2 regions of the Streptomyces sp. MGP-BFMKR1 genome follow, and region 2 is predicted to be linked to the other one. Evidence: riboswitches for the same ligand, from Rfam matches in the RefSeq annotation. Region 2 holds a riboswitch; the other holds the start of a gene.
What was found. Region 2 has a riboswitch for thiamine pyrophosphate ahead of AC3CHW_RS07900 (thiamine ABC transporter substrate-binding protein). Riboswitches for the same ligand answer to the same signal wherever they lie in the genome.
Positions count from the first base shown of each region.

Region 1: another riboswitch for thiamine pyrophosphate. It lies ahead of thiO (glycine oxidase ThiO); the one in region 2 lies ahead of AC3CHW_RS07900 (thiamine ABC transporter substrate-binding protein).

Region 1 is NZ_CM173408.1:6,777,163-6,792,034, forward strand. It holds gene pknB (Stk1 family PASTA domain-containing Ser/Thr kinase) at 1-1,753, opposite strand, end outside; gene AC3CHW_RS27160 (thiazole synthase) at 1,964-2,854, opposite strand; gene thiS (sulfur carrier protein ThiS) at 2,865-3,089, opposite strand; partial or broken gene thiO (glycine oxidase ThiO) at 3,288-4,481, opposite strand; TPP riboswitch at 4,755-4,866, opposite strand; gene AC3CHW_RS27175 (NAD(P)/FAD-dependent oxidoreductase) at 5,094-6,326, shown strand; gene AC3CHW_RS27180 (helix-turn-helix domain-containing protein) at 6,645-7,010, shown strand; gene thiE (thiamine phosphate synthase) at 7,199-7,885, shown strand; gene metF (methylenetetrahydrofolate reductase [NAD(P)H]) at 8,008-8,925, shown strand; gene AC3CHW_RS27195 (hypothetical protein) at 8,971-10,152, shown strand; gene AC3CHW_RS27200 (phytoene desaturase family protein) at 10,367-11,929, opposite strand; gene AC3CHW_RS27205 (TetR/AcrR family transcriptional regulator) at 12,388-13,056, opposite strand; gene AC3CHW_RS27210 (YhgE/Pip family protein) at 13,101-14,872, opposite strand, start outside.
Region 2 is NZ_CM173408.1:2,136,287-2,151,158, reverse strand. It holds gene AC3CHW_RS07910 (phosphatidate cytidylyltransferase) at 1-112, shown strand, start outside; gene rlmN (dual-specificity RNA methyltransferase RlmN) at 798-1,904, shown strand; TPP riboswitch at 2,144-2,252, shown strand; gene AC3CHW_RS07900 (thiamine ABC transporter substrate-binding protein) at 2,249-3,325, shown strand; gene AC3CHW_RS07895 (ABC transporter permease) at 3,547-5,187, shown strand; gene AC3CHW_RS07890 (ABC transporter ATP-binding protein) at 5,473-6,501, shown strand; gene AC3CHW_RS07885 (hypothetical protein) at 6,812-7,912, opposite strand; gene AC3CHW_RS07880 (ABC transporter ATP-binding protein) at 8,221-8,949, opposite strand; gene AC3CHW_RS07875 (aspartate aminotransferase family protein) at 9,679-11,085, opposite strand; gene AC3CHW_RS07870 (Lrp/AsnC family transcriptional regulator) at 11,070-11,552, opposite strand; gene AC3CHW_RS07865 (gamma-aminobutyraldehyde dehydrogenase) at 11,723-13,177, shown strand; gene AC3CHW_RS07860 (glycerophosphodiester phosphodiesterase) at 14,045-14,773, opposite strand.

The DNA of each region.
Region 1 (14,872 bases), 4.6 Mb from region 2:
CGACGGTGTCCTTGTCCTCGTCCGAGAAGACCGGCTCGGCGATCCTCACGTCGAGGCCGGCGTCCCGCAGCTCGCTCTCGGCGTCGTCGAGCGCGTCGCCGACGACGTCCGGCAGGTCGATGGGGGCGCCCTTGCTCACGGTGACCGCCACGGCCGAGTCCGGGCGCCGCTCCGTACCGGCCGCCGGCTCGGAGCCCAGCACGTCGCCCCGCGGGGTCTCCTCGCTGAACCGCTTGGTCACCTTGCCGAGACTGAGCCCGGCATCCTCGATCTTCTTCTTGGCGTCCCGCAGCGACATGCCCGCCACGTTCGGCACCTCGGCCATCTCCGTGCCGCGTGAGACCGTGAGCGTGACCGTTCCGGTGTTGCGGATGCGGGCGTTGCTCTCGGGGTGGGTGGAGATCACCCGGCCCTTCTCCACGACGTCGCTGAAGCCGTGCTTGATCTTGACGTCGAGCCCCGCGTCCCGGACCTTCTTCTCGGCCTCGGCCTGCTTCATGCTCAGCACGGCGGGCACGTGCGTGAACTGGCCGGAGTTGATGTACCAGATGCCGAGCCCGACGCCGAAGACCAGCAGCAGCGCCGTCACCGCGGTGAGCACCGGACGGCGCGGCATGCGCAGCCCGCCGGGGCGCCGGCGGACGGGCTGCGGTGGCGGGTCGTCGTTGACGGGGCGCTCGGCCAGCAGCCGCGGGCGCAGCACGCTGGTGCGGTTCAGCTCGTCCTCCGCCGCCGCGCCACCGGCCGCGGGGCTCGGCGCCGGCTGCCGCCGGGTGGCCGAGGCGCGCGCCGCGGCGACCCGTGGGATCACGCTCGTACGGTCGTCGGGGCCGCTGCCGGAGCGCGGCACCGGGGCGCCGAGCGTGCCGGCCTTGGCCCGCGGCGGGGCCACGTCGAGCTGCGCGTCGGTCAGGCCCGAGCGGGCGGTGCGCAGCCGGCCGAGGAGTTCCACGGCGCCGGCCGGGCGTTGCTCGGGGTCGCGGGCGGTCGCCTCGGCCACCAGGTCGTCCAGCGCGGGCGCGAGCCCCGGCACGCTGCGCGAGGGCGCCGGGACGTCCTCGTGCAACTGCTGGTAGAGCACCTGGGCCGGGGTGGTGCCGGTGTGCGGCTTCGCGCCGGTGAGCATCTCGTACAGGACCACGCCGCAGGCGTACACGTCCGCCCTGGTGTCGGCCGTGCCGTGCTCGATCTGCTCGGGCGCCAGGTAGGAGACGGTGCCGAGGACGGCGCCGGTGGAGGTGTTGGTCGCCGCGTCCACCGTCCGCACCAGCCCGAAGTCGGCGACCTTGACCCGGCCGTCGTCGCCGATCAGCACGTTCTCCGGCTTCATGTCGCGGTGCACGAGGCCGGCCAGGTGGGCCGCGCCCAGCGCGGCGAGCACCGGCTCCGCCACGTCCAGGGCGATGCGCGGCTGCAGCGCCCCGCGCTCGCGCAGCACGTCGCGCAGCGTGCAGCCGGCCACGTACTCCATCGCGAGGTAGACGTACGTGCCGTCCGTGCCCTGGTCGAACACGCCCACCACGTTGGGGTGGTCGAGCCGGGCCACGGACTTGGCCTCGCGGATGAACCGTTCGACGAACGCGTCGTCGGTGGCCAGCGTCGGGTGCATCACCTTGAGCGCGAGCACGCGGTCGAGTCGGGTGTCGACGGCCCGGTAGACCGTCGCCATACCGCCGATGGCGATCCGCGCCTCGATCCGGTAGCGGCCGTCGAGTACCTGCCCGACGAGCGGGTCCTGCAGGGTCGTATCCACGACAGAGGAGTCTACGAGCCGTGCCCGACACCCGGACTCACCAGCGGTGGCGCCGGCCGCGACTGAAGCCGAACGGTGACCGGAGGGTGGCACTCCCGTGCGAACCGCCCACCCGGTCCTGCGGCCGGCCGCCCCGCCTGCCCGGGCCGCCGGCCGGCCCCCCGCGCGACCGGCCGGCCCCGGGCCGCCGCCGGCGCCCCTTGGGTGTGGCTATTCGAACGCGGGCCGCTCCGGGTCGAGGTGCGCCCTGCCCTCCTCGGGCGAGGAGGCCAGCGCGAAGTGCCGGCGCGGGATGCGGCCCGCGCGGCTGGCGAGACGGCCCGCCGAGACCGCGTACCGCATCGCCTCGGCCATCAGCTCGGGCTCCTGCGCGCGCGTCACGGCCGAGGCGAGCATGACCGCGGCGCAGCCCAGCTCCATCGCGAGCGCGACGTCGGACGCGGTGCCGGCACCGGCGTCGAGGATGACCGGCACCCGCGCCCGCTCGGCGATGAGCTGGAAGTTGTGCGGGTTGCGGATGCCGAGCCCGGAGCCGATGGGGGAGCCGAGTGGCATGATCGCCGCGCAGCCGACGTCCTCCAGCTTCTGCGCGAGCACCGGGTCGTCGTTGGTGTACGGCAGCACCGTGAACCCGTCGTCCACCAGCGTCTCGGCCGCGTCAAGCAGCTCGATGGGGTCCGGCAACAGCGTGCGCTCGTCGGCCACCACCTCCAGCTTGACCCAGTCCGTGCCCAGCGCCTCGCGCGCCAGCCGGGCGGTGAGCACGGCCTCGCCCGCGGTGAAGCAGCCCGCGGTGTTCGGCAGCACCTGGATGCCGAGCCGGTCGAGTACGGACAGGACCGAGCCCTGCACGCGCGGGTTGAGACGGCGCATGGCGACGGTCGTGAGCTGGGTGCCGGAGGCGATGAGCGCGCGCTCCAGGATCTCCAGGCTGGGCGCGCCGCCGGTGCCCATGATCAGCCGGGAGGCGAACTCCCGGTCACCGATGGTCAGCGGGTCCGCGCTGGGCAGGAAGCCGGGCGCGGGCGCCCCGTCCGCGCCCACGGGCGGGTCGGACGGGGTGCCGGGGGAGTGGTGGTGGTCGAGTGCGGGGTGGGACATGAGGGACGGATCAGCCTCCCTGTACGGCGGTGAGCACCTCGACGCGGTCCTCGGCGGACAGCGCGGTGGCGGGCCACTGCCCGCGCGGGACGACCGCCTCGTTGACGGCGGCGGCGACGCCGCCCGGCGCGGTGGTGAGCGTGGCGACGAGCTGGTCGAGCGTGGTGCCGTCCGGCACCTGCCGGGGCTCGCCGTTGACGGAGACGGTGAGGGTGACGGGAGGGGAGACGGTCATGGCTTACGGCTCCTGGGGTGCGTCGGTCGGCCGAGTGGCCGGGGCGGGCCGGTCGGACGCCGGGACCGGCGCGGGCCCGGCGGGCGCGACCGGTGACGTGTCGTACGGCGGTGACGTGTCGTACGGCCGTGACGTGTCGTACGGCGGCGGCGTGCGGGCGCCGTTGGCCGTCGCGCGTGCCGGCGCGGTCGCTGGCGCCGGTGCTGATGCGGGTGCGGGTGCTGGTGCTGGTGAGAAGCGCAGGGGCGTGAACGGGCGGGCGTGTGGGGGCAGTTCGCCGGTGGTCAGCACGTCGGCCAGGACGTCGCCGGTCACCGGGGTGAGCAGCACGCCGTTGCGGTGGTGGCCGGTGGCCAGGACCAGGCCGGGCAGTCGGCTCGGGCCGAGCAGCGGCGCGTTGTCGGGCGAGCCGGGGCGCAGCCCGGCCAGCGTCTCGACGAGCTCCAGCTCCGTGACGCCCGGCAGCACCTCGTGGGCGTCCCGCAGCAGCTCGTACAGGCCGCCCGCGGTGACGGTGGTGTCCCAGCCGAGTTCCTCGGTGGTCGCCCCGACGATCAGCTCGCCGTTCGCCCGGGGCACCAGGTAGATCTGCCCGCCGCGCACCACGGCCCGTACGGTGCGGGACAGGAACGGGCCCGCGGCGGCCAGCGGGGCCGGCACCCGCAGCCGCAGCAACTGCCCCTTGACCGGCCGCACCGGCGGCACCACGTCGGCGGGCAACCCGGCGAGCCGGCCGCTGAGGCTGCCGCCCGCGAGGACCACCTGACCCGCGGCGACCCGGGCGCCGTCGGCCAGCACGGCACCGGTCGCGCGCCGGCCGTCGGCGTGCTCCGCGGCCTCCCGGGTGTCCCCGGCGCCGGCCAGCGTCAGCCGCCGCGCCCAGGAGTGCCGGAAGGTGACCCCGGCGCGCCGGCAGGCGGTCAGCAGGGCGGCGGCGAGCAGCCGGGGGTCGATCTGGTGGTCGCCCTCGACCCATACGCCACCGCGCACGCCGGGCGCGAGCAGCGGCTCCAGGCGCCGGCACTCGCGCCCGGTCAGCCACCGCGCGTCGAGCCCGCAGCGCTGCTGGAGGGCGTGCAGGTCGCGGAGCTGGGCGCGGTCGTCGCTGTCGAGCGCGACGGCGAGGGTGCCGCAGGCGCGGTAGCCGGTGGGCTGGCCGCTCGCCTCCGTCAGCTCGGCGGCGAAGTCGGGGTAGCGGCGCGCCGACGCCAGGTTCAGGCCGAGCAGCGTCTCCTCGCCGAAGTGCGTCTCGGTGACGGCGGCCAGCATGCCCGCCGCGACCTGGGCGGCCCCGCCACCGGGCGCCGGGTCGGCCAGCACGGTGCGCAGCCCGCGCTGGGCGGCGCGCCACGCGGTGACCAGGCCGATGATGCCGCCGCCGATGACCAGCACGTCACACCGGACGTCGGAGGCCGCGGCCCCGGCCCCGTCGGGCCGGTGCTCGGCGACGCTGCCGGGCGCGGGCGCGGCGGTGGTGGGCGGCGGGCCGTCCGCGCGGGGCGTGGCGCCGGTCGTGGCCGCCGCGCCGTCCGGTGTGGGCCGCCGCGTGGCCACGGCCGGGTCGTCGGGGCGCGCGGCGTCGGGGCGCGCCCCGAGCGGGGGACGGTGTGGGTCGTCGTGGTGCGGGGGCGCGGTCGCGGTGGCCCCGTCTTCGGCAGACGCGTGCATGGGCGTCCAGCCCCTCCCTTCGCCGGAATGACCCGGATCAGGTTCGTACGGTCGGGGGCCGCCAGCCCCCCTCTCAGCCCGGTGCGTCCGGGCTCCCGCGAGTGGTGTGCACCCGCCACCCTAGTACGCCCCCCGCGGCCCCGAAACGGAGCGGGGCCGGCATCCGTGGTCAGGCCACCGACCCGGGCCCGGGACGCGGGCGCGCGGTGTCACGGCGGGTGACCTTGTGTCGGAGATCTCCCCGCACGGCGCTGCGGCCCGCGACACGCGTCGTCCTACAGTGATCGCGTGAGCGAGGACACCGAGGAGACACGCAACGGCGGCCTGGGCCGCGCCGTGACCGGTGGCCCGAGCGGCGACGACCGCAGGGTCGTGATCGTCGGGGCCGGCATGGCCGGGGTACAGACCGCGGTCGCCCTGCGTGAACAGGGTTGGCCCGGCACCATCACGCTGCTCGGGGCCGAGCCCCACCAGCCCTACGACCGGCCGCCGCTGTCCAAGGCGGTGCTGCTCGGCAAGGCCGAGGGGTCGGCCTTCGACGTGGACTTCGCCGCGCTCGGCATCGACCTGCACCTCGGGCGCCGGGTGTCCGGCGTGCGACCGGCCGAGCGCCTCGTGCACACCGACGCGGGCCCGGTGCCGTACGCGCACCTCGTGATCGCCACCGGCGCCGAGCCGATCGCGCTGCCCGGCAGCGAGGGCGTGCCCGGGGTGCACCTGCTGCGCACCCTGGACGACGCGGAGCGGCTGCAACCGGTGCTCGCCGGCCAGCACGACATCGTGGTCGTCGGGGCCGGCTGGATCGGCGCCGAGTTCGCGACCGCAGCCCGCGAGGCGGGCTGCGCGGTCACGGTCGTCGAGGCCGCGGACCGCCCGCTGGCGGGCGCGCTGCCGGCCGAGGTGGCGGCGCACATGGTCGGCTGGTACGCGGACAGCGGGGCCGTGCTGCGCACCGGGGCGCGGGTCGCGGCGGTGGAGCCGGGGGCCGTCTCGCTCGCCGACGGCACCCGGCTGCCGGCCGCCGCCGTGGTGGTCGGCATCGGGGCCAGGCCCGCGACGGGCTGGCTGGCGGACTCGGGCATCGCCCTCGGGCCCGACGGCTCCGTGCGGGCCGACGGCGCGCTGCGCACCTCGGCCCCTGACGTGTACGCGGTCGGCGACTGCGTCTCCTTCCCCTCGGCCCGCTACGGCCAGCGGCTGCTCGTGCACCACTGGGACAACGCGCTCCAGGGCCCGCGCACGGTCGCGGCCCACATCGTCGGCGGCGACGCCGCGCACTTCACGGGGCCGGTCTACGACCCGGTGCCGTACTTCTGGTCCGAGCAGTTCGGCCGGTTCGTGCAGTACGCCGGGCACCACACGGCCGCGGACGCGATGGTCTGGCGCGGCGACCCGACGAGTGCCGCCTGGAGCGTGTGCTGGTTGCGCGACGGTGCCCTGATCGCCCTGTTGGCGGTGGGCCGCCCGCGTGACCTGACGCAGGGCCGCAAGCTGATCGAGCAGGGCGCCCATCTGGACGAGGCCCGCGCGGCCGACCCGTCGGTGCCGCTCAAGTCCGCCGTCCGCTGACGCGCGGGCCACGGCGGGGCGGCGGCGACGACGGCCGGGGCTTCCGGGCGCGCCGCGCGGGGCCCGCCGCGCCCCGCGGGCGGCTGCCGCACGGGCCGGGCGGGGTGGTCGCCTGGCGCGTACGCGGCGCGGCGGACGGGCACCCGCGCCGGCCGCGACCCGGTCGGAGGGGGGTCCGACGGCGGTGTCGTCCGGTGGCCGTCACGGATCGCTTCTCAGCGTAAACCCGCTGGTCAGAGCGGGTGGGAGGGGCGTGAGGGGGAGAAAGCCGGCCGCTTTCGGCTACCGAGTGTCAGTCCCAGATGGCAGGCTTGTCCCGTGACCGAGATTGACGCAAAGACCGATGCTCTCGTCCCTGCCTGGCTCACCCTCCCCGACATCGCCGAACTGCTCGACGTCGAGGTAACCCGGGTGCGGCAGTTGGTCAAGGAGGGCCAGTTGATCGCGGTGCGCCGTGGCGAGAACCGGGCGCTCCACGTGCCAGCCGAGTTCATCGGCGACGGCCGCATCGTCAAGGGCCTGGTAGGCACCCTGACGCTGCTGCGGGACGACGGCTTCACCGACGAAGAGATGCTGGAGTGGCTGTTCACTGCGGACCCGACACTCCCCGGCACCCCAGCGCAGGCGCTCCGCGAGAACCGCGGCACGGAGGTGAAGCGCCGGGCGCAGGCGCTCGCGGTGTAGGGCGGACACGCGGTGCCGGGGCGCCGTCGCGGGCCACCGGCCCACGGCGCCCGGGCACGCGCGATCCCGCGCGACCCGCTTCGCGATCCGTTTCGTAGTGCCCACAGCACGTAACCGTCCGGCGTACGGGCCGGGCCGGCGACCCCGCGCCCGGCCCGTACGCCGCTGATCTGGGGGGAGGCCATCCCATGGCCGCCGCAGTCACCGCAGCCGCCGCGCGCGAGCAACTCGCCGACGCCCGGCTGTACCTGTGCACCGACGCCCGCAAGCGCCAGGGAGACCTGCCGGAGTTCCTGGACGCGGTGCTCGCCGCCGGCGTGGACATCGTGCAGTTGCGCGACAAGGGCATGGAGGCGGCCGAGGAACTCGACCACCTCGCCGTCTTCGCCGAGGCGTGCCGCAGGCACGGCGCGCTGCTGGCCGTCAACGACCGCGCGGACGTCGCCTTCGCCACCCGTGGCGCCCACCAGCCGGGAGCCCACGTGCTGCACCTGGGCCAGGGCGACCTGCCGGTGCCCGCCGCCCGCGCCATCCTCGGCGACGAGGTGCTGATCGGGCGGTCGACCCACGCGGAGGCCGAGGCCCGTGCCGCCTCCGTCGAGCCCGGCGTGGACTACTACTGCACCGGCCCCTGCTGGCCGACCCCGACCAAGCCGGGCCGGCACGCCCCCGGGCTCGACCTCGTGCGGTACGCGGCGTCGCTCGACTCCGACCGTCCGTGGTTCGCCATCGGCGGCATCGACGCCGGCAACCTGGACGAGGTCCTGGACGCCGGGGCCCGCCGGGTCGTGGTGGTGCGCGCCATCACCGAGGCCACGGACCCGGCCGAGGCCACCGCCCACCTGGCCAAGCGGGTGCGGGAGCGCGCGGCGTAGCCGCCCGGAGCGGCCCGCCCGCGACCGGGCCGGTGTCCGAAAACCCTGGAGCGATCCGCGCTATTCGGGCATAACGCAGCGGATGGTTGGGGGCCTCGGGCGCGGCTCGATAACCTGCTGGTATGGCCCTTGGCACAGCATCCACCCGGACCGATCACGCCCGCACGGTGCGCGAACTCCTCGCATCCGGTGAACAGTCGTATTCGTTCGAGTTCGCGGCCCCGAAGACGGAGAAGGGCGAGCGGACCCTGTGGAATGCCATTCGCCGCATTGAGGCCGTCGCTCCCACCTTCGTGTCCGTGACGTACGGCGCGGGCGGCTCCTCGCGCGAGGGCACCGTCCGCGCCACCGAGCGGATCGCCACCGACACCACCCTCACCCCGGTCGCCCACCTCACGGCCGTGAACCACTCGCTGACCGAGTTGCGCAACGTCATCGGCCAGTACGCCGACGCGGGCATCCGCAACATGCTGGCGGTCCGCGGCGACCCGCCAGGCGACCCGATGGGCGAGTGGGTGCGCCACCCCGAGGGCGTCTCGTACGCCGCCGAACTCGTCGAGCTGATCAAGGAGTCCGGCGACTTCTGCGTCGGCGTCGCGGCCTTCCCGGAGATGCACCCGCGCTCCGAGGACTGGGAGACCGACATCCGGCACTTCATCAACAAGTGCCGCGCGGGCGCCGACTTCGCGATCACCCAGATGTTCTTCTACCCGGAGGACTACCTGCGCCTGCGGGACCGGGTCGCGGCGGCCGGTTGCCCCACGCCGATCATTCCGGAGATCATGCCGGTCACCAACGTCCGCCAGATCGAGCGGTTCGCGCAGTTGAGCAACGCCGCGTTCCCGCCCGAACTCGCCTCGCGCATCCTGGCGGTCAAGGACGATCCGGCGGCTGTACGCTCAATCGGAATCGACTACGCCACCGAACTGTGCGCGCGGTTGATGGCCGAGGAGATCCCCGGGCTGCACTTCATCACCCTGAACCACTCCACGGCGACGTTGGAAATCTACGAGAACCTGGGGCTGCACCAACGGCCCTGACCGCGGTGACGGCCGCGCACCGGCGGCCGGATGAGAGGGGCGTACATGGGCATGGCGGTCCTCTACTGTGCGTTCGGCATCGTCGCCCTGTGGCTGCTCGGCGAGGTGCTGTTGCAGCACAAGGCGCGACTGCGCTGGAGACTGCTGGCCTTCACCGGCTTCCTCGGCGTCGTGCTCGGCGTCGTCCTCGGATCGGTGCCGCTGATCGGCGCGGGTACGGCGGCCTTCGCGGTCGGCCAGACCTACGTCACGCTCTCCTTCCGGCGCGGCTTCGCCACCGGCTGGTCGCTGCGCGGCCCGGGCGGCGCGGGGCGCGCCACCGGCGGCGGGAAGGGGCGCCGCCGCGGCGGCGCCCCCGCGGCCGAGCCGACGCTGCGCGTCTCCGACCTCCAGGCCGAGCCGGAGACCCCGCCGGCTCCCGCCGAGGCGCCCGTCCCGCCGACCTACCAGCCGGAACCGCTGCCCGACGACACCGACGGCTACGGCATATACCGCACGGACTCCGCCGACACCCCGTTCGCCGCGGCGCCGAGCGGCCCGCCCCCCGCCGGCGACGTCGGCGCCGCCGCCGGTCCTGGCGGTGCGAGCGGGTACGAGGCGTACGCGGCCTACGACGGCCAGGGCGCCGGCGACGGCCAGCACGGCTACCCGCCCGGCGGCTACGACGGCTACGCCGCGGACCCGTACGCCGGCTACCCCGAGCAGCCCTACGGCACCCCGTCGCCCCCGCCCGCCGACGACCCCTACGCCCACACCGGCGACCCGCTGGGTGGCTACGGCCCGGACCCCCTCGGCGCGCCGGGCCCGTACGACCAGGGCGGTTACGGCCAGGCCCCGCACGACCCCTACGGCCAGCCCGCCGCCGCCCCGAACGCCTTCGCCCCGACCGGCTTCGCCGCGGGTGACCTCGCCCCGCACGACTACGCCCCGGGCGGCTACGACCCGGCCGCGGGCTACTCCGCACCCGCGAGCTTCCCGGGCGAGGCCGCCGGCGGCTACGGCACGGGCTACGACCCGGGCGGCCTCGGCAACGACGGATACGACCCGGCCGGCTACCCCGCGCCCGGCTACGGCGTGCCGCAGCAGTTCTCCCCGCAGGCGCCGCCCGAGGGCGCGTGGGTCCCGCAGCAGCGCGACGGCGAGACGCCGCCGGTCGCCCCGCCCCCCGGCGAGCCCGACCCGTACTACCCGGGCCACCACGACCCGGACGGCCAGTACCGCTACTGACACCGCCGCACCGCACCGCTCCCGACGCCGCCCGCGACCGCCGGATCGCGGGCGCGGGACGGGGAACGCGCCGCTGTCCAGGCGCCGGCTACCGGGCGGCAGTCGGCGCGTGCGGGCCCGCCGCGTACGAAACCGCCGCGCGCTGGGCGACGGCCGCGCGCCGGACGGCGCGGCGGCCCGGCCGTGGCAGGGAGCCGGCCCTCGGGTGGGGTGGTTACTGGGAGCCGCGCCAGTCCGCGCCGTCGACGATGAGCCCGGCCACCATGGCGCCCGACATGCCCGCGTGCGCGAGGCCGCCGCCCGGGTGCGACCAGCCGCCCACCCGGTACAGCCCGGGCAGTTGGCCCGGGTTGGCCGGGGCCAGGTACCGGCCGCCGGCCCCCGCGAGCGCGGGGACCGGCACGCTGCCGGTGGCGACGCCCGTGTCCCGTGCCGTGTCGTACGGCGTGCGTATCTCGCGCCACAGCAGTCGGTCCCGCAGGTCCGGTACGGCCGCCTCGGCCGCCGCGACCAGCCGGTCCGCCGACCGCTCGGCCAACTCCGCGTCGGCCCAGTCCACCGCCGTGTGCGGGCGCGCGGCGGCCGTGAGCGTCACCGCCTCGTGGTCGCCGTCCGGCACCAACTCGGGGTCGTCGGGCCGCGACACCGTCACCGTCGGCGCCGTGGCCACCCCCGGGCCGGGCACCGGAGCCGCCGCCCGCCGCCGGCCGGGACGGGTCGGGAACAACTCCGCGTACTCCGCGTCGGGGTCCGCCGGGTGCACCACCGTGCGGTGCGGCGCGTCGATGGGGCGGGCGCCACGCAGCGCCAGCAGCACGGAGAACCGGCCGAGCGGCGCCTGCGGCCCGCTCTCCTCGCCGCCCGCCGCGGCCGGCGCCGAGCCGGCGACGGCGGCCTCCGGCGGGAGCAGGCGCGCCAGTTGCTCCGGGCTCACGCCGGCGACCACCGCGTCGGCGGCGACCGTGGTGCCGTCCGCCAACTCGACGCCCGCGGCACGACCGTCCTTGGCGAGCACGGCCGTGACCTCCGCGCCGAAGGTGAACTCCACCCTGCGTGCCAGGCAGCGTGCGTGGAGCGCGTCGGCCAGCGCGCGCATCCCACCCCGCGCGTACCAACTCCCGAAGGTCTGCTCCAGGTAGGCGAGCACGCTCGCGCTGGCCGGCGCCGCGCGCGGATCGAGGCCGTACGCCAGGGCCTGGCTCTCCAGGAGCGCGGCCAGCCGGGGGTCGGCCAGCTCGCGCCGGGCGACCTTGGCCAGCGGGGCCGGGCCGCGCTGGAACCAGCCGCGCCGCAGCGCCGGATACGGGTCGTCGGCCAGCGCGGCCCGGTCGGCGCGCAGCGGCTCCTCAAGCAGCGGGCGCCGGGTGGCGTCCCAGACCTCGCGCGCGCGGTTGATCAGATCGCTCCACCGCTCGCCCGACCCGGCGCCGAACGCGGCGTCCAGCGCGCTGACCACGCCGGCCCGGGACGCGTTGGGCAGCGTGACCGTGGTGCCGTCGGGGAAGACGTGGGCGCCGGCCGGATCGACCTGGCGCAGCTCGACGCACCGCTCCAGCGGCTCCTTGCCGGTCTTGACGAACAGGTCGCGGTAGACGGCGGGCAGGTGCAGCAGGCCGGGGCCGGTGTCGAAGGCGAAGCCGTCCCGCTCAAGCCGCCCCACGCCGCCGCCGTGCGTCGCGCCGCGCTCGTACACCGCCACCCGGTGGCCCGCGACGGCCAGCCTGGCGGCGGCTGCCATCGCGCCCATCCCGGCGCCGATCACCGCAATCCGTGCCATGCCCGCGACTTTATCCGCCCCCTCTGACAACGCCGCCGACCGGCCCCGACCTGGGCGCGGCCACTCACGCGGTAGGTACACGTACTCAGTCACCCAGATGAGTAGGTGCGCGGATGGGGCTCCACCTGCGGAGACGGAAGAGTGAGGGCCGCGGCAGGGACGCTGGCGTCACACCGCCGACACGGGGCGGCGGAGGGCGCGGCGACCCTGCCGAGCACGGGGGGCGGGTTGGCTCGGGGGACCACCGCGACGCGGCGGCCCCTCGGGGCCGCCGGACACGGGGGGAACGGGGGTACGGGGGAGCAACGGGGGAGTACGGGGGAGGCGCTGTTCTGGGGTCGGTCGAGGGGGATCGATCGACGCCAGGACAGCGCCTTCGCGTGCGCTCCGGGGCGCGCGGCGCCGGCGCACCCGCCGGCCCAGGCCCCGCCCAGCAGCCCGGCCCGCCGCCCGTCCCGCTACGCGGCCGGGCCCGGGGCCCTGGTGCCACCCACCCGGCCCTGGACCAGCAGCGACAGCGCGGCGTGCACGTCGTCGATGCTGCGCTGCGGCTGGTACGACTTCCAGTCGACCCCGGCCACCAACACCATCCCGAACAGGGCTGACGCCGTCAGCCCGATGTCGATCTCGGCGCTCAGCTCGTCCCTGGCCACGCCGTCCCGCAGGACGGCCTCGATGACGGCGAGCACCTGGGCGCGCACCACCATCAGGGTCGACTGCCAGGCTCGGTTCGTGCGCCACAGCTCGGCCGCGTAGAGCTGGGTCAGCGCCGGGTAGCGGTCGATGAAGGCGAGCCCGGAGCGGATCATGGCGTCCAGCGCGTCCACGCTGCCGCCGCCGCGGGCGGCCACCGTGTCGGCGGCCTCCTGCAACGCGTCCCGCAGCAGCTCGATGCCGTGCCGCAACAACTCCTCGAAGAGCACCGACTTGCTGGCGAAGTTGTAGTAGACGGTGCCCTTGGCGACCCCGGCGCGCTCGGCGATCTCCTCCACCGTGGTGGAGGAGAAGCCCTGCTCCGCGATGAGCGTGACCGCCGCCTCGAAGAGCCTGCGCCGCGTGCCCTCGCGGCGCTTGTCGGCGGGTGGCCCCGGGGGCGTCTTCGGGGCGGACGCGGCACTGGTGTTCATGCCCCCGATTCTGCCCGTCGGCGGGGTCGGCCGGCTCGCGCCGTTCACAGAGTGAGCTCCGGATGCAGCCGGTCGATGGTCCACACCTGCTTGCGCCGGGCCGTGAGAGTGGTCAGCGCGAGCGCGCCGACGGTGAAGGCGAGCAACACCAGGCTGCCCTGCCACACCGGCCCCAGGCCACCGCCGGTGATCAACCTGCGCAGCGCCTCCACGACGTAGCTCATCGGGAGCAGCGGATGCAGCGCGTTGAAGAACGCCGGGCTCGTCTGCACCGGGTAGGTACCGCCGGCCGACGTCAACTGCAACATCAGCACCGCGAGGACGAGGATGCGCCCGGCGGGCCCGAAGCGCGCGTTCAGCCACTGCACGATCGCCGCGAAGCAACAGGTGACCAGCGCCAGGAAGGCCACGGTGCCGGCGGCGCGGGTCATCTCCAGGCCGAGCCCCCAGTGCAACACGGCCATCAGCGCCGCCGTCTGGAGGGCGCCGACGGCCGCGACCGGCAGCCACCCCGCCAGCGTGATCCGCACGGGCGAGGCCCCGGCGGCCAGCGCACGCCGGTTCAGCGGCTGGATGAGCATGTACGCCACCATCGCGCCGACCCACAGGGAGAGCGGGATGAAGTACGGCGCGAAGCCGGTGCCGTAGTTCGGTGCCGCGTGCATCGACTGGGAGGCGAGTTGGACGGGGTCGGCCATCACCTCGGTACGGGCGTCCCGCTGCTCCTTGTCGTAGTCGGGGATCTTCCGGACGCCGTCGTGCAGGCCGCCGGACAGCTTCTCGGAGCCGTCCACCAGCTTGAACAGGCCACCGTCGAGGGTGCCGGCGCCGGTGTACAGGTCGTCGACGCCGGTGTGCAGGGAGGTGGCTCCGCTCTTGGCGCTGGTGAGGCCGGTGTGCAGGTCGACGGCGCCGGTGGCGACCCGGTGCGCGCCGTCGTTGAGCGCGTTGATCTTGGCGACGGCGGAGTCGATGTCCCGACTCAGGTGCGGGGCGCGCTCGGCCAGCCAGACGGCCTTGCCGTGCACGTCGTCCAGGTTCCGGGCCAGCTCGTCCAGACCCTTGGTGTTGCCGCGCACCAGCGCGTCGAGGTCCCGCGCGACGTCGGCGGCGCGCTCCGCGGCGTCCACGGCGTTGCCCAGTGAGGCGCACACCGAGCCGGGCGGCGTGCCGGGCGGGCCCGGGCGCTGGGTGGGAGTGGTGGGAGTGGTGCCCGGGGCGGGCGTGTCGGGGGTGGTGGCCGTCGGGGGTGTGGGGCTCGCGGTGGGGCTGGGAGCGCCGCCGCTCGGCGCTCCCGTGGGCGGCCCGGCGTCCGTGCACTGCTCGCGGTACTCGGTGGCGAGGTCGTCGGCCGCCGTACGGGCCTTGCGGGCCGCGGTGCCGGTGGACTCGGGGAGCGTGTCGAGGTTGTCGCCGACGCGCTGCGAGGTGTCGGCGACGAGCCGGGCGGCCTCGCCGATGTCCTTGCCGTGCTCCTTGAGGAAGGCGCGGGCTTCCGCGTTGTCGCGGTAGGCGCCGTTGACCTTGTCGGCGAGCTGCTGGGTGCCGTCGGCCACGTCGCCCGCGCCCGTCTTGAGGCGGCCGGCCCCGGAGTGCAGCTTCGTCACGCCGCCCTTGAGGGAGCTGCTGCCCTTCTCGGCCTTGTCGAGGCCCTTGTGGAGCTTGTCTGCCCCGTTCTTCGCGTCCCCGATGCCCTTGCCGAGCTTGTCGGCGCCCTTGGCGGCCTCCTCCGTCTTGCCGTGGATGTCGGAGAAGCTCACGAAGATCTTGTCGTAGAAGCCGCGCGACGCCTTGGCCGAGGCGGCGGCGCGCACCT
Region 2 (14,872 bases):
CATGGGAACGCTGCTGCCGGGACACGGCGGGATCATGGACCGTCTCGACTCGCTGCTTCCGACGGCGCCCGTGGCCTGGCTGCTGCTGGTGATGTTCGTCGGCGCGGGCTGAGAAGCCCACGGCCGACAACGAGCCGCCCGCCCACGAGCACCGTGGGCGCGGCGGCTCGTGGTGTGTGAGGGGGCGCGCAGGCGACGTCCGGCGCTTTCTCGGGGGCGGGGTACGGGGCGCTGGGCCGCGGTTTCTCCGATGGAGCGGGGGGAGGTGGCTGCGTGCGCGATGCGTGGTGCGCGGGTGTGGTGTGGCGGGTTGCTGGGGTGTGCGTGGGGCTGCCTGGTGGGGGGATGGTGCGTGGCGCGGAGCCGGGGCACGGGGCGTGGGGCATGGAGCGACGGCATCGGCGGGGCGCTGGGGCGGCGCGGTTCGAGCGGTGGGCGGAGCACGGGGCACGGAGCACGGTGCGCGGTGCACGGAGCGCGTCACCTGGCGCGAGGTCGCTGGTGCGGCCGAGGGGTACGGACGCAGTGGCGGAACGACACGGTGGACGGAGCGTGCGGCCGGTCGGGGCACCGATGCGTCTCTGTCGTGTGGGCGCGGTTGCCGGCGGAGCGTCGTCGCTTGCGCAGTGGTCTGCCGTGGATGAGCTGACGGGGCGGCGCGCGGAGCGCCGCCAGGCGTCGATGGCTGCGGCGCCGGATGTCGCGAAAGCCGCCTTGAGCTGCGGTTTCGCTTGCCCCGGGGGCGCCGTGCGCGGACGGTGAGGTCTTGCCCGTATGTCTGCGACACTAGATGAACCATGCCTGCACCCGGAGAACTCACTTTCGTCGCGCCGCGCGGAGCCAAGAAGCCGCCGCGGCACCTTGCCGACCTCACCCCTGCCGAGCGCCGTGAGGCCGTGGCAGCGATCGGTGAGAAGCCCTTCCGTGCTGGACAGATCTCCCGGCACTACTTCGCTCGGTACACGCACGACCCGGCGAACTGGACGGACATCCCCGCGACCGCACGCGAGAAGCTGGCCGCGGAACTACTGCCTGACCTGATGAACGTCGTCAGGCACATCAGTTGTGACGGCGACACCACACGCAAGACGCTGTGGCGCCTGCACGACGGGACCCTGGTCGAGTCGGTGCTGATGCGCTACCCGGACCGGGTCACGATGTGTATCTCGTCGCAGGCCGGCTGCGGCATGAACTGCCCCTTCTGCGCCACGGGCCAGGCGGGGTTGGACCGCAACCTCTCCACCGCGGAGATCGTGCACCAGATCGTCGACGGCATGCGTGCTCTGCGTGACGGCGAGGTGCCGGGTGGCCCCGCGCGGTTGTCGAACATCGTTTTCATGGGCATGGGCGAGCCGCTCGCCAACTACAAGCGGGTTGTCGGCGCCATCCGACGGCTGACCGACCCGGAGCCGGACGGACTGGGTATTTCCCAGCGCGGCATCACCGTCTCCACGGTGGGCCTAGTGCCAGCGATGCTGCGGTTCGCCGACGAGGGCTTGAAGTGCCGCCTGGCCGTGTCGCTGCACGCGCCGGACGACGAGCTGCGCGACACCCTGGTGCCGGTCAACACCCGCTGGAAGGTCCGCGAGGTCCTGGACGCCGCGTGGGAGTACGCGGAGAAGTCCGGTCGCCGGGTGTCCATCGAGTACGCCCTCATCAAGGACATCAACGACCAGGCCTGGCGGGCCGATCTGCTGGGCAAGCTGCTGCGCGGACGCCGGGTGCACGTCAACCTCATTCCGCTCAACCCCACGCCCGGATCGAAGTGGACCGCGTCGCGCCCCGAGGACGAGCGCGCGTTCGTCGCGGGGCTTGAGGCGCATGGTGTGCCCGTGACCGTTCGGGATACTCGGGGCCAAGAGATCGACGGTGCGTGCGGGCAGTTGGCGGCCTCCGAGCGCTAACGGGGTGCGGGGAGCGCGTCGCGTCGAGCCCGCTTCCGTACGTGCCGGTGTTCCGCGGTGCGTCATGGTTGGCGTGCCCCGTGCCCCGTGCCCCGTGCCCCGCTGGGCCGTGAGCCGACGTTCCGCGCCGTGGCCGTGGCCCGTGAGGTGGGACGGTGCGCGTGGCGCGGGGCCGGCGCGATCTTGGGCGGGCGAGGCGCTGATACTGTGCCGCGATACCGTTGAGTCGAACAAACGCACATTTCCGACAGGGGAGCGCTACGCGCTGAGAGTGCGGCACCGCAGGGGCCGCAGACCCTCGGACCTGATCCGGGTCATACCGGCGTAGGGAGTCAGACGCACTGATGAACAGCTACCTTCGGCGTGCCGTGGGCACGGCCCTGCTCGGCACACTGGGTGCCACGACACTCGCAGCGTGCGGCGAGTCCGACAACGGAGCGGACTCCAAGACGGTCACGGTCGTCTCGCACGACTCCTTCGTGGTCTCGAAGTCGGTGCTTGACGAGTTCACCAAGCAGACCGGCTACAAGGTCAAGGTCGCGCGCGGTGCGGACGCCGGAGCGGCGGTGAACCAGGCCATCCTGTCGAAGGGGAACCCGCAGGGCGACGTCTTCTTCGGTATCGACAACACGCTGCTCTCCCGCGCGCTCGACGAGGGCGTCTTCGCCCCGTACCGCGCCAAGGACCTGGACCAGGTGCCGGCGGAGCTGCAACTGGATGCCGCGAAGCACCGCGTCACCCCGGTGGACACCGGCGATATCTGCGTCAACTACGACCGGAAGTACTTCGCGGACAAGAAGCTCGCGCCGCCGCAGACCTTCGACGACCTGGTCAAGCCGCAGTACAAGAACCTCCTGGTCACCGAGAACGCTGCCACCTCGTCGCCCGGGTTGGGCTTCCTGCTTGGAACGGTCGGCGCGTACGGGGACGACGGCTGGCAGGACTACTGGAAGAAGCTGAAGGACAACGGGGTCGAGGTCGTGGACGGCTGGGAACAGGCGTACAACGACCGGTTCTCGGGCTCCGGCGGCGGTTCGGGCAAGGGCGACAAGCCCCTCGTCGTCTCGTACGCCTCCAGTCCGTCGGCCGAGGTGGTCGGCGTCAAGCCGCAGCCCAAGGAGGGCCCGACGGGTGTGGCCACCGGCACCTGCTTCCGGCAGATCGAGTTCGCCGGGTTGCTCGACGGCGCGAAGAACAGCAAGGGCGGCAAGGCCCTGCTGGACTTCATGTTGAGCAAGACCTTCCAGGAGGACGTACCGGTCAAGATGTACGTCAACCCGGTGCGGCGGGATGCGAAGCTGCCGGAGATCTTCACCAAGTACGGCGAGCGGATCACCAAGCCGGCCACCGTCGCACCGGAGAAGATCACCGAGAACCGCGAGCAGTGGATCAAGTCGTGGACTTCGCTCGTCGTGAAGTGAGCGACCATTCGCGCCCCGACGCGGCGCACGGGGCGGAATCGCCGAGTGCCGGGCCCGACGGGGCGCAGGCACGGGGCACGGGGCACGGAGCCAGCGCCCCGGCGGCCCAGAGTGCGCAGCGCCTCGTACGGCACGGGGCGGGCGGAGACGGAGCACGGGGCACGGGGCGCGGCCGGCGGGCGCCGAGGGGTTGGCGTGTCGTGGGACTGCGCCTGGGCCTGATGGCCGTGCCGCTCGGGTTCTTCGCGCTGTTCTTCGGCTACCCGGTCGCCGCGATCACCGCCCGCGGGCTCCACGCCGACGGTGGCTGGCAGTTCGCTCGCATCGGTGAGGTGCTCGGCGATCCCGACGTGCTGAACGTGCTGTGGTTCACCGTGTGGCAGGCAGCCGCCTCAACGGGGCTGACCCTGGCCCTCGCGTTGCCCGGCGCCTACGTGTTCGCGCGCCTCGACTTCCCGGGCAAGCAGGTGCTGCGGGCCGTCGTGACGGTGCCCTTCGTGCTGCCCACCGTGGTCGCGGGATCGGCCTTCCTCGCGCTGCTGGGACGAGGTGGCCTTCTCGACGAACTGTGGGGCGTTCGACTGGACACCACGGTCTGGGCAATTCTGCTCGCCCATGTCTTCTTCAACTACGCCGTGGTGGTCCGCACCGTCGGCGGGCTGTGGGCGCAGCTCGACCCGCGGCAGGAGGAGGCGGCACGTGTTCTGGGAGCCGGTCGGTTCGCCGCCTGGCGCCGGGTGACGCTACCCGCTCTCGGTCCCGCCGTGGCCGGCGCGGCGCTCATGGTCTTCCTCTTCACCTTCACGTCCTTCGGCGCTGTCCAGATTCTCGGCGGGCCGCGCTACGCAACGTTGGAAGTGGAGATCTATCGACAAACGGCACAGCTTCTGGACCTGCCGACCGCCGCCGTGCTCACGCTCACCCAGTTCGCCGCGGTCGCCTCGCTGCTGGCCGTACACGCGTGGACGGTGCGGCGACGGGAGAGCGCGCTGCGGCTGGTGGACGCCTCGCACACGGCCCACCGACCGCGAGGAGCCGGACAGTGGGCACTCCTGGCTGGTGTGCTCACCGTGATCGCGCTGCTGATCCTGCTGCCGCTGGCGGTGCTGGTGGAGCGGTCATTCTCCGGCCCCGACGGCTACGGGTTCGCCTTCTACGAGGTGCTGGCCTCGGCGGAGGAGAGCGGCGGGACCTTCATCGTGGCCCCGTTGGACGCCTTGTGGAACTCGCTTCAGTACGCGGCGGTCGCGACCGTCATCGCCCTCGTCGTCGGCGGGCTGGCCGCCGCCGCGCTCACCGTGAGGGGGCCGCGCGGTGAGGGGCCCACGCGTACGGGGCGGCTGGTACGGGGTTTCGACGCGTTGCTGATGCTGCCCCTCGGCACCTCGGCCGTCACGGTGGGGTTCGGGTTCCTGATCACCTTGGATGAGCCGCCGCTGGACTTGCGGGCCTCGTGGTTCCTGGTGCCCCTGGCGCAGGCCCTGGTCGGGGTGCCGTTCGTCGTCCGCACGATGCTGCCGGTGCTCCGTGCGGTGGATGACCGGCTGCGCGAGGCAGCGACCGTACTGGGGGCGTCACCGCTCCGTGCGTGGCGGGAGGTCGACCTTCCCCTGGTCCGGCGGGCCTTGATGATCGCAGCGGGTTTCGCGTTCGCCGTGTCGCTTGGCGAGTTCGGGGCGACCGTATTCATCGCCCGACCCGACAACCCCACCCTGCCGGTGGCCGTCGCCCGTTTCCTGGGGCGTGCAGGAGAGCTCAACTACGGGCAAGCCATGGCCTTGAGCACCATCTTGATGGTGGTCTGCGCGGCTGCGCTGTTGGCGCTTGAGCGGCTCCGTACCAACCGTTCGGGAGAGTTCTAGATGACGTTGCCGAGCAAGAGGCAGGCCGAGAACAGCGGGGGAGGACAGCCTGACAGGCCGGCACCGGGCGATGCCGCGCCTGGCGGCACGGAGCGGGCCGGCGCGGCGGAGCGGCCGTCCCGCACGGGGCGGTGGCGCGGGGACGGGGCGCGGAGCGACGGAGCACGGGGCGCCGGGGCGTCAGGCGACGGGGCACGGGGCACGGGGCACGGAGCACGGGGCACCGTCGAGGGCGCGCGCGGTGCCCAGGGTGCGCGGGGGCAACAGGGCGAGCCCGGTGAGAGCTTGCTGCGGTTGGATGGCGTCACGGTGCGCTTCCGCGATCGCGTCGCGCTGGACGCGGTGAGCCTCGACGTCACCGAGCGGCAGACCGTCTGCGTGCTGGGGCCCAGTGGTAGCGGCAAATCCACCCTGTTGCGGGTGGTAGCCGGCCTCCAGGCTGCGGATGCCGGGCAGGTCTGGCTGGCAGGCCGAGACCAGGCCGGGGTGCCTGCGCACCGTAGGGGCGTCGGCCTCATGTTCCAGGACCACCAGTTGTTCCCTCAACGCGACGTGGCGGGCAACGTGGCCTTCGGCCTGCGGATGAGGAGGGCCGGGCGCGGAGAGGCTGACCGTACCGTGGCCGAACTCCTCGATCTGGTGGGCCTTCCGGGCGCGCAGCGACGGGCCATCGCCGCACTGTCCGGGGGTGAACAGCAGCGCGTGGCGCTGGCACGTGCGCTCGCCCCCCGTCCGAAGCTGTTGATGCTGGACGAGCCGCTGGGCCAGCTCGACCGGAGCCTGCGCGAACGACTCGTGGTCGAACTGCGTCAGATGTTCCGCCAACTAGGTATGACGGTGCTGGCGGTCACCCACGACCAGGGCGAGGCGTTCGCCCTCGCCGACCGGGTGGTGGTCATGCGGGACGGGCGGATCGCTCAGGTAGGCACGCCGCTGGAGGTCTGGCAGCGTCCCGCTTCTGAGTTCGTGGCGCGCTTCCTCGGCTTCGACAACGTTGTTGACGCCACCGTGCAGGGTGCGTCCGCCATCACGCCCTGGGGCGAGGTACCCGTACCAGTCGGCACCTCGACTGGTCCGTGCCAACTGTTGGTTCGCCCCACGGGTGTGCGGCTGACCAGCGCGGACGACGGCCTCCCCTGCGTGGTGCGGGCGCGTACGTTCCGGGGCGGCCTGGGCGTCTCCCTGCTTCTGCAACCCGAGCGGGGCCCGACGCTGGAGGCAGCGTGTTCGCTGCGGGAGGCGCCAGCAGAGGGGGACCAGGTGCGTGTCGCGTTCTTGGCCGAGGACGTGGTGATGCTTGGTGGTACGGAGTAGAGCGCGGGGCGATTCCGGGCTGGCCTTCGCCATCGAGGTGACGACACTTCCCTGCGTGGTGCGTGGTGCACGGAGGGCCGGGCGGGCGTTGAGCGGTGCGTTGCGGGGCGCACGCGGCGGCCTGGTTGCTGAGTCACCGGGAGGGAGCGGCGATCCTGCCTGGGGGCACGGGGCACGGGGCACGGGGCACGGGGCACGGGGCACGGGGCACGGGGCACGGGGCGGAGTCGCAGCGAGCCGTGACAGGGTGTGGGCGCCGGGTCGGGGCGCGGAGCGTGGTGCGCTTTCGATGTGGTGGGGGCGTCGGGTTTCACGTGGCCAGCGGCATTGCCGCAAGCTCGGCAACCAGCCAACTGAGGACGCCGAGGACCGTGACGACTGCTGTGACGCGAAGCGTCGCAGCGTTGCGCAGCACGGAGCGGGGGGCGCCGATGCGGATCAGGGCGTCGGTGGAGGCGATGCGTGCGTTCTTGCTCTCCAGTACGGCCATCAGCGCCGTCGCGGTGGCGCACCCCATCACCAGGGCAGCGCCGAGCCCCGTGAGCGGGCCGAACGGGCGGTCGTGGGTCAGATCGGGCACCGCGTCGTAGAGGCGTACAGCGACGTAGGTACTGCTGGCGACCGCGCAGAGCGCGCCCAACGGACGACCGAGCCGGTTCGACTCTTCCTGCAACCCGCGCCCGGCCAGCAGTCGCATGGCGCCCGGCCGTCCCAGGGCGAGCAGCCTGCCGCAGAGACGGACGAGCCCGGGGCCCACCAGCACGAGCCCCGCGGTGGCCAGCACCCACGTCGCGAGGACCGCGATGGCGCCGCCGCTGAGATGACCGGGTGTGGGCAGCAGGTCCCGCGTGTCGGTCGCGTCGCGGCTGACGTAAGCCTCAAGTGCCAGCCCCACGGAGATCAGTGCGATCCCCCACGGCAGTCCCGATGCCTCGCTGGGACTCGGGGGCGGCGCGATGTGCACTACGTGAGGGGCACGCTGACTGGTCGCCTGCACCAGTTCGGGCGAGAGCGGGGGAGCGGTCGACGGAGCGCCGGTGTCGGCTCCGTGATGCGCGGGGACGCCTCGGTCGGACTGGCCGAGAGGCGCGGCCATCGAGGCCAACGGCGACGTGGCGGTGCGAGTTGTGTGTGACGTTTCGTTCGTGGCGAGCGCAGCAGCGACCGGCTGCGATGCGAGCGCCGGCCGCGCGCTCCGGGGCGTCCACGCACGGCGCGCGTCCGTCGTACGAGGCGTGCGCAGGCTGAACGCGCTGGCCGCTGCGGCGGCGAGGGGCGCTACCGACAGGAGGGTGAGCACGGCACCGACGGGGAGCCGGTGACCCACGGCGAACGCGTCGATGATGGGGTCGTCGAGGGGCGAGCCGACGATGCTGCCACGGAGGGAGAGGAAGGCGACCAGCGCGAGCACACTACCGGCGAAACAGATCAGGGCCGTGGACGCCGCCGTCAGGAGGGCGTGCTTGTACGGTCCGTAGCCAGCGCCGGCCAAGCCCGGAGCGGGGTGGAGGATCGCGTCAACGCGCCCTACGGCGCTGGCCAGTTGGACGGTCGTGGCAAGCGGGGCGACGCACCACAGCAGTCGGGCAAGGGCGTCAGACCTGTCGTCGGGGTGCCCCAGGGCGTACCCGAGGGAGCACAGCAGCAGAAATCCGGCTCCTGCCGATGCGATAGCCACCAGCGACCGCCGGACGTGTGTCAGCGGCCCCGCGCCGAGGACTAGACGGAGACTGAGCACGCCGCACTGCCCTCCGCGTGATGGGCGGGGACGGAGCCGCTCCGGCGGCCGTCGATGAGTGAGACGGAGCGGTCGACCAGGGCGTCGGCCTCGGTGCCGTGGCCGGTGAGCACTACGGTGATGCCGTGCGAACGGGCTGCCGTGGTGATGGTGCGGAGCACCTGTTCCCGGTCGGGGCCGTGCAGCGGAGCCGTGGGTTCGTCGGCGAAGAGGATGTCGGGCGCCGCGGCGAGCGCCCTGGCGACGGCCACGCGCTGTCGCTGGGCCTGCAGAAGCGTGGCAGGTCGACTCCGGGCACAGTCACCGATGTCGAGTCGGTCCAGCCATTCGTGCGCCGCGTGCTTGGCGCTCTTACGGCGCGTGCCACGGAGCAGCAGGGGGAGCGCGGCGTTCTCCCAGGCGTTGAGCTCGGGTACGAGGCACGGTTCGGGGCCGATCCATCCGAAGCGTTCGCAACGCAGTCGCTCGCGCGCGAGCGTTGACATGGTGTGGATGGGCGAGCTGTTGAACCACACCTCACCGCTGTCGGGCAGGAGCTGGCCGGACAGACAGCGAAGCAAGGTGGTCTTGCCGGAGCCGCGAGGCCCGGACACAGCGAGTATCTCACCCTCCTGGACGCCCAGGGACACGCCCGTCAGCGCGGGCGAGCCGCCGTACGCGTAGGTGAGGGCACGCGCCCACAGCACATCGTTGTCGGGCGGAGCCACCATGGCAGTACCTCGGTTGCTGACGATTGTCCGCGTTCCCCTGACTGGGTGAACGAAGACAAAGGCGATCGGTCACTGGAACGGTAGGGACTCGCGCGGGGAACGGCGCCCAGGCGCGGCGCTGAAAGCGCGCTATTCCTCCGATCAGCCGTCAAATCAGCCGTACGCCCGAGCGCCCGCACCCGGGCGAGGGGGAACGAACGCGCGCACGCGGCTCACTGGCCAGTGGTGGCCCTCAGCCGAGGCTGCGAGTGGACGGGCGCGTGCTGGGGCGTGGTGGAGTGGATCGGCAGCCTCGGCGGGGGCGGACGGGGCGGGCATGGCCGAGCCGGCGGGCTGGCCGGCCGGCGCTCGTTACCGAGATGGTGTTGCCGAGCGGTTGCACGTCCCGTCGCGGCGACGATCATGCCGCCGGAGCACGGAGCACGGAGCACGGAGCACGGAGCACGGAGCACGGAGCACGGAGCACGGAGCACGGAGCACGGAGCACGGAGCACGGAGCACGGAGCACGGAGCACGGAGCACGGAGCACGGGGTGGCTTGCCGCACCGTGGCACTCTGGGGCGCGCTGCCACGCCCGTCAGCCGTCGTGGGCCAGTGACGGCGGGCGCACGCACCTGCGTCCCGTCGGCCCGGTCCAGCCAGGCCCGATCACGCCCGCTCGCCCACCGCCCCGTGCCTCGCGCCGCCCGCTCGGTCCCGCCCCGGGCCGTCCGTCGTACGCCGCAGCGGTCAGATCTTCTGCCACGCCTCCGTCAGTACGCTCCGCACGATCTGCTCGATCTCGTCGAACGTGGCCTGGTCGGCGATGAGGGGCGGCGAGAGCTGGATGACGGGGTCGCCCCGGTCGTCGGCGCGGCAGTAGAGGCCGTTCTCGTACAGCTTCTTGGAGACGAAGCCGTACAGGAGTAGCTCGCACTCCTCGTCGGTGAACGACTCCTTGGTCGCCTTGTCCTTGACGAGTTCGATGCCGTAGAAGAAGCCGTTTCCGCGCACGTCGCCGACGATCGGGAGGTCGTTGAGGCGGGAGAGGGTGGTGTGGAAGGCGCTCTCGTTGTCGAGTACGTGCTGGTTGAGGCCCTCGCGCTCGAAGATGTCGAGGTTGGCGAGGGCGACGGCGGCCGAGACGGGGTGACCGCCGAAGGTGTAACCGTGCAGGAAGGTGTTGTCGGCCTTGTAGAAGGGTTCGGCGATCCGGTCGGAGACGATCGCGGCGCCTATGGGCGAGTAGCCGGAGGTCATGCCCTTGGCGCAGGTGATGATGTCCGGCACGTAACCGAACTTGTCGCACCCGAACATCGTGCCGAGGCGACCGAAGGCGCAGATGACCTCGTCGGAGACGAGTAGCACGCCGTACTGGTCGCAGATCTCCCGAACCCGCTGGAAGTAGCCGGGCGGCGGTGGGAAGCAGCCGCCGGCGTTCTGCACGGGCTCCAGGAAGACGGCGGCGACCGTCTCCGGGCCCTCGAAGAGGATCTCCTGCTCGATCTGGTCGGCGGCCCAGCGGCCGAACGCCTGCGGGTCGTCACCGTGCAGCGGCGCGCGGTAGATGTTGGTGTTGGGCACCTTGTGCGCGCCGGGTACCAGGGGCTCGTACGGGGCCTTGAGGGCGGGCAGTCCCGTGATGGACAGGGCGCCCTGGGGCGTGCCGTGGTAGGCGACGGCGCGGGAGATGACCTTGTACTTGGTGTGGTTACCGGTCAGCTTGTGATACTGCTTCGCCAGCTTCCACGCCGTCTCGACCGCCTCGCCGCCGCCGGTGGTGAAGAAGACCTTGTTGAGGTCGCCGGGGGCGTAGTGCGCGAGCCGCTCGGCGAGTTCGATCGCCTTCGGGTGGGCGTAACTCCACACGGGGAAGAACGCGAGCTCCTGCGCCTGCTTGCGCGCGGCCTCGGCGAGTTCCGCCCTGCCGTGTCCTGCCTGCACCACGAAGAGTCCGGCCAGGCCGTCGAGGTAGCGCTTGCCCTGGTCGTCGTAGATGTAGGCGCCTTCGCCGCGCACGATGGTGGGCACGGGGGCGTTCTCGTACGACGCCATGCGGGTGAAGTGCATCCACAAGTGGTCGTAAGCGGTCTTGGAGTGACGTGCGTTGGCGGTTTCTGTGCCGGCGTCGGCGCTCATGGCTATCTCGTTCCCCAGGTGTAGGTCTGCTTCCGGAGCTTGAGGTAGACGAAGCTCTCGGTGGAGCGCACGCCGGGCAGCGTGCGAATCCGCTTGTTGATCATTTCCAGGAGGTGGTCGTCGTCCTCGCAGACGATTTCGACGAGGAGGTCGAAGGAACCGGCGGTGACGACGACGTACTCCACCTCGTCCATGGCCGTCAGGGCGTCGGCCACCGGATCGACGTCACCTTCGACGTTGACGCCGACCATGGCTTGGCGTCGGAAGCCGACGGTCAGTGGGTCGGTGACGGCGACGATCTGCATGACGTTCTGGTCGAGCAGCTTCTGGACGCGCTGTCGGACGGCCGCCTCGGACAGCCCCACGGCCTTGCCGATCGCGGCGTACGGGCGACGCCCGTCTTCCTGGAGTTGCTCGATGATCGCCAAGGAGACGGCGTCGATCGAGGGCGAACTGCGCTTGTCAGGTGTGGCCACGTGCCTCACTGTGCACGAGGACTCGACCGTGTCGCAACCCAAGTTCGCCGGAATTCGTTGTTTGGGTTCGATGAGTGTGCTGATTCCGCAGCTTTCGGCGAGTGGGTATGTCGAAAGCGTCACCCGAGAGGCTAGGGTGGGTGTCTCACCTATCGGACACCAGGCAGGGAGGGGTGGCTGTGACCACCGAGCTGCGTCGTTTGCGCAACTACATCGACGGGGAGTTCCAGGACGCCGCTGACGGGCGGACCACCGAGGTGGTCAACCCGGTCACCGGGGAGGCGTACGCCACCGCTCCGCTGTCTGGCGCGGCGGACGTGGACGCCGCGATGGCGGCCGCTGAGGCCGCTTTCCCGGCGTGGCGGGACGTGGTGCCGGCCGAACGGCAGAAGCTCCTCCTCAAGATCGCCGACGCGTTCGAGGAGCGCGCGGAGGAACTCATCGCGGCTGAGTCGGAGAACACCGGCAAGCCGCTCGGCCTCACGCGGACCGAGGAGATCCCGCCGATGGTCGACCAGATCCGCTTCTTCGCCGGGGCGGCCCGCATGCTGGAGGGGCGCTCGGCGGGCGAGTACATGGAGGGGCTGACGTCCTTCATCCGCCGCGAGCCGATCGGTGTCTGTGCGCAGGTCGCGCCGTGGAACTACCCGATGATGATGGGCGTCTGGAAGTTCGCCCCCGCCCTCGCGGCGGGCAACACGGTCGTCCTGAAGCCCTCGGACACCACGCCGGCGTCGACCGTTCTGATGGCCGAGATCATCGGTGGCGTACTGGCGGATCTCGGCCACCCCAAGGGCGTTTTCAACGTCGTGTGCGGTGACCGCGACACGGGCCGCCGCATGGTCGAGCACCCGGTCCCCGCCATGGTCTCCATCACCGGTTCCGTGCGCGCGGGCATGCAGGTCGCCGAGAGCGCGTCCAAGGACATCAAGCGGGTCCACCTGGAGCTCGGCGGCAAGGCCCCCGTCGTCGTCTTCGAGGACACCGACATGGCCAAGGCCGTCGAGGACATCTCGACGGCGGGTTTCTTCAACGCGGGCCAGGACTGTACTGCCGCGACCCGCGTGCTGGTGCACGAGTCCATCCACGACGAGTTCGTCGCGGCTCTGGCCAAGGCTGCCGCCGAAATCAAGACAGGCGCGCCGGACGACGAGGACGTGCTCTACGGCCCGCTGAACAACGCCAACCAGCTCGCCCAGGTTTCCGGCTTCATCGACCGGCTCCCGGCCCACGCGAAGGTGGAGACGGGCGGCCAGCGCGTCGGCGACAAGGGGTACTTCTACGCCCCCACCGTCGTGTCCGGCCTGAAGCAGGACGACGAGATCATCCAGAACGAGGTCTTCGGCCCCGTCATCACCGTCCAGTCCTTCACCGATGAGGAACAGGCCATCAACTACGCCAACGGCGTCGAGTACGCCCTGGCGTCGTCCGTCTGGACGAAGGACCACGCGCGCGCCATGCGGCTGTCCAAGGCGCTGGAGTTCGGCTGCGTGTGGATCAACACGCACATCCCGCTCGTGGCGGAGATGCCCCACGGCGGCTTCAAGAAGTCGGGCTACGGCAAGGACCTGTCCGCGTACGGCTTCGACGACTACACGCGCGTGAAGCACGTCATGACGTCGCTGGACGGCTGAACAACGGCACGCTATGCGCCGCCGGTGCGTCTTCGTTCGGTGTCCGTGGCGCGGAGTGGAGTCGCGTGGCCTTTCGGTGACCGGCGGGCTGGATGCCGCTGTGAGTGCGTACTGGCGACGGCGGCTGGCCGGTTGGATGCTGGTGGGTGCGTGCGCGTTGCCGGCGGGCGTGGCTCAGTGACGCGGTGCGGGGCGCGAACACGGTGCCGTGTGCGTGGCTGCGTCGCGGCTCGAGGTGGGGCGTTGCGGTGCGTGTCGGAGGCGGGTCGGTCTCGTACGGAGTGCCGTACGGGGCCGGCCCACCGTGCTGTGTGGGGTGCGGCAGCCGGGCGGAGCGGGGGCGCTGCGGGAGGTGGGCGCGCAGTGCTGGGGTGTTAGGGCGCGGTGGGGCTGAGGGGTTTGCGGCGGGGGAGCGGTGCGAACGGTGCTGGAGGGCGAGCGGCGGCGCCGGCCGACTGCCTGGTCACCTGGGAGCGGGGCGTCTGACGAGGCCGGAGCTTCATGCACGGAGCACGGAGCACGGAGCACGGAGCACGGAGCGGCGGCCTTGTCGCGGCTACGGCGCGCGGTGCGGTGATCCTCGCCGGGGGCACGGGGCACGGGGCACGGGGCACGGGGCACGGGGCACGGGGCACGGGGCACGGGGGCTGTCCCTGCGACGGTGTACGGCGGGCGGTTTTCGGTGAGGCGAGGTTGTTGTACGGAGCCACAGGGGACCCGTAGAGATGGGGGCGAGCTGCGGTGCCGTAGGCAGGGCTGGGGCCGCGCGTAAGTCCCCTCCGTATCGACGGCGCCGGCCTGCCGTCAGCCAGCGGCGCGTGCGAGGCCGCATGTATCACGGTCCGCCGGCGCCATCGATGACGGACGTCATCGGCCGTCGGGTGCTCCTTGTCCGACCAGGGCGCGCAGTGTGCTGATGCGGTTGGTGGTGATGCCGTCCACGCCTGCGCGGAGCAAGCGCCGCATCGTGCGCTTGGTGTCCGCTGTCCAGGCGGACACCAGGATGCCGTCGGCGTGCGCTCGCTCCACCAAGGCGGGGGACACGATGCCGAAACGGTAGTTCAGCCACCGCGGGCGTAGCTCTGCCACCAGATCGGGGCGCGGCGGGGCGAGCGTCGTCCACGTGAAGGCGATCTCCGCGTCGGGTTCCGCGCGTCGCACGGCGCGCAGCGCGGCCAGGTTGCCGCAGTAGTACACGTGCTCCAACGCGCCGGCCTCGCGCACCGTGGCAAGTGTCGCGGGCACGGCTGAGGCAGCGGGCAGATCGATCATGGCGCGCACCGTGCGCGTGCCCTTGGCCAACTCCCCGAGGGCGTCCCGCAGGGTCGGCACCCCATCCCCCGTGATGGCCCCCACCTCGTCCGCCGTGAGGCTCGCGAGCGGGCGATCGTGTCCCCACAGCCGCTTGAGGGACGCATCGTGTAGCAGGACGGGCACGTTGTCGCGCGTGATTCGTACGTCGATCTCCACTGCGTCGGCGCCCGCACGCATCGCGGAGCGGATCGAGGCCAGAGTGTTCTCGCGCTGCTCGTACGGATCGCCGCGATGGGCTACGGCGGTGACGTTGCTGACGCGTGGTGCGGTTCTGGTGAACATGCGCTCCATTGTTGCCGCGGTGCCTTCCCTCCGCTCCGTTGCGGCCCCGTGCCCCGTGCCCCGCGCCCCGTGCCAGAGGGGCTGCTGGGGCGTCGTCGC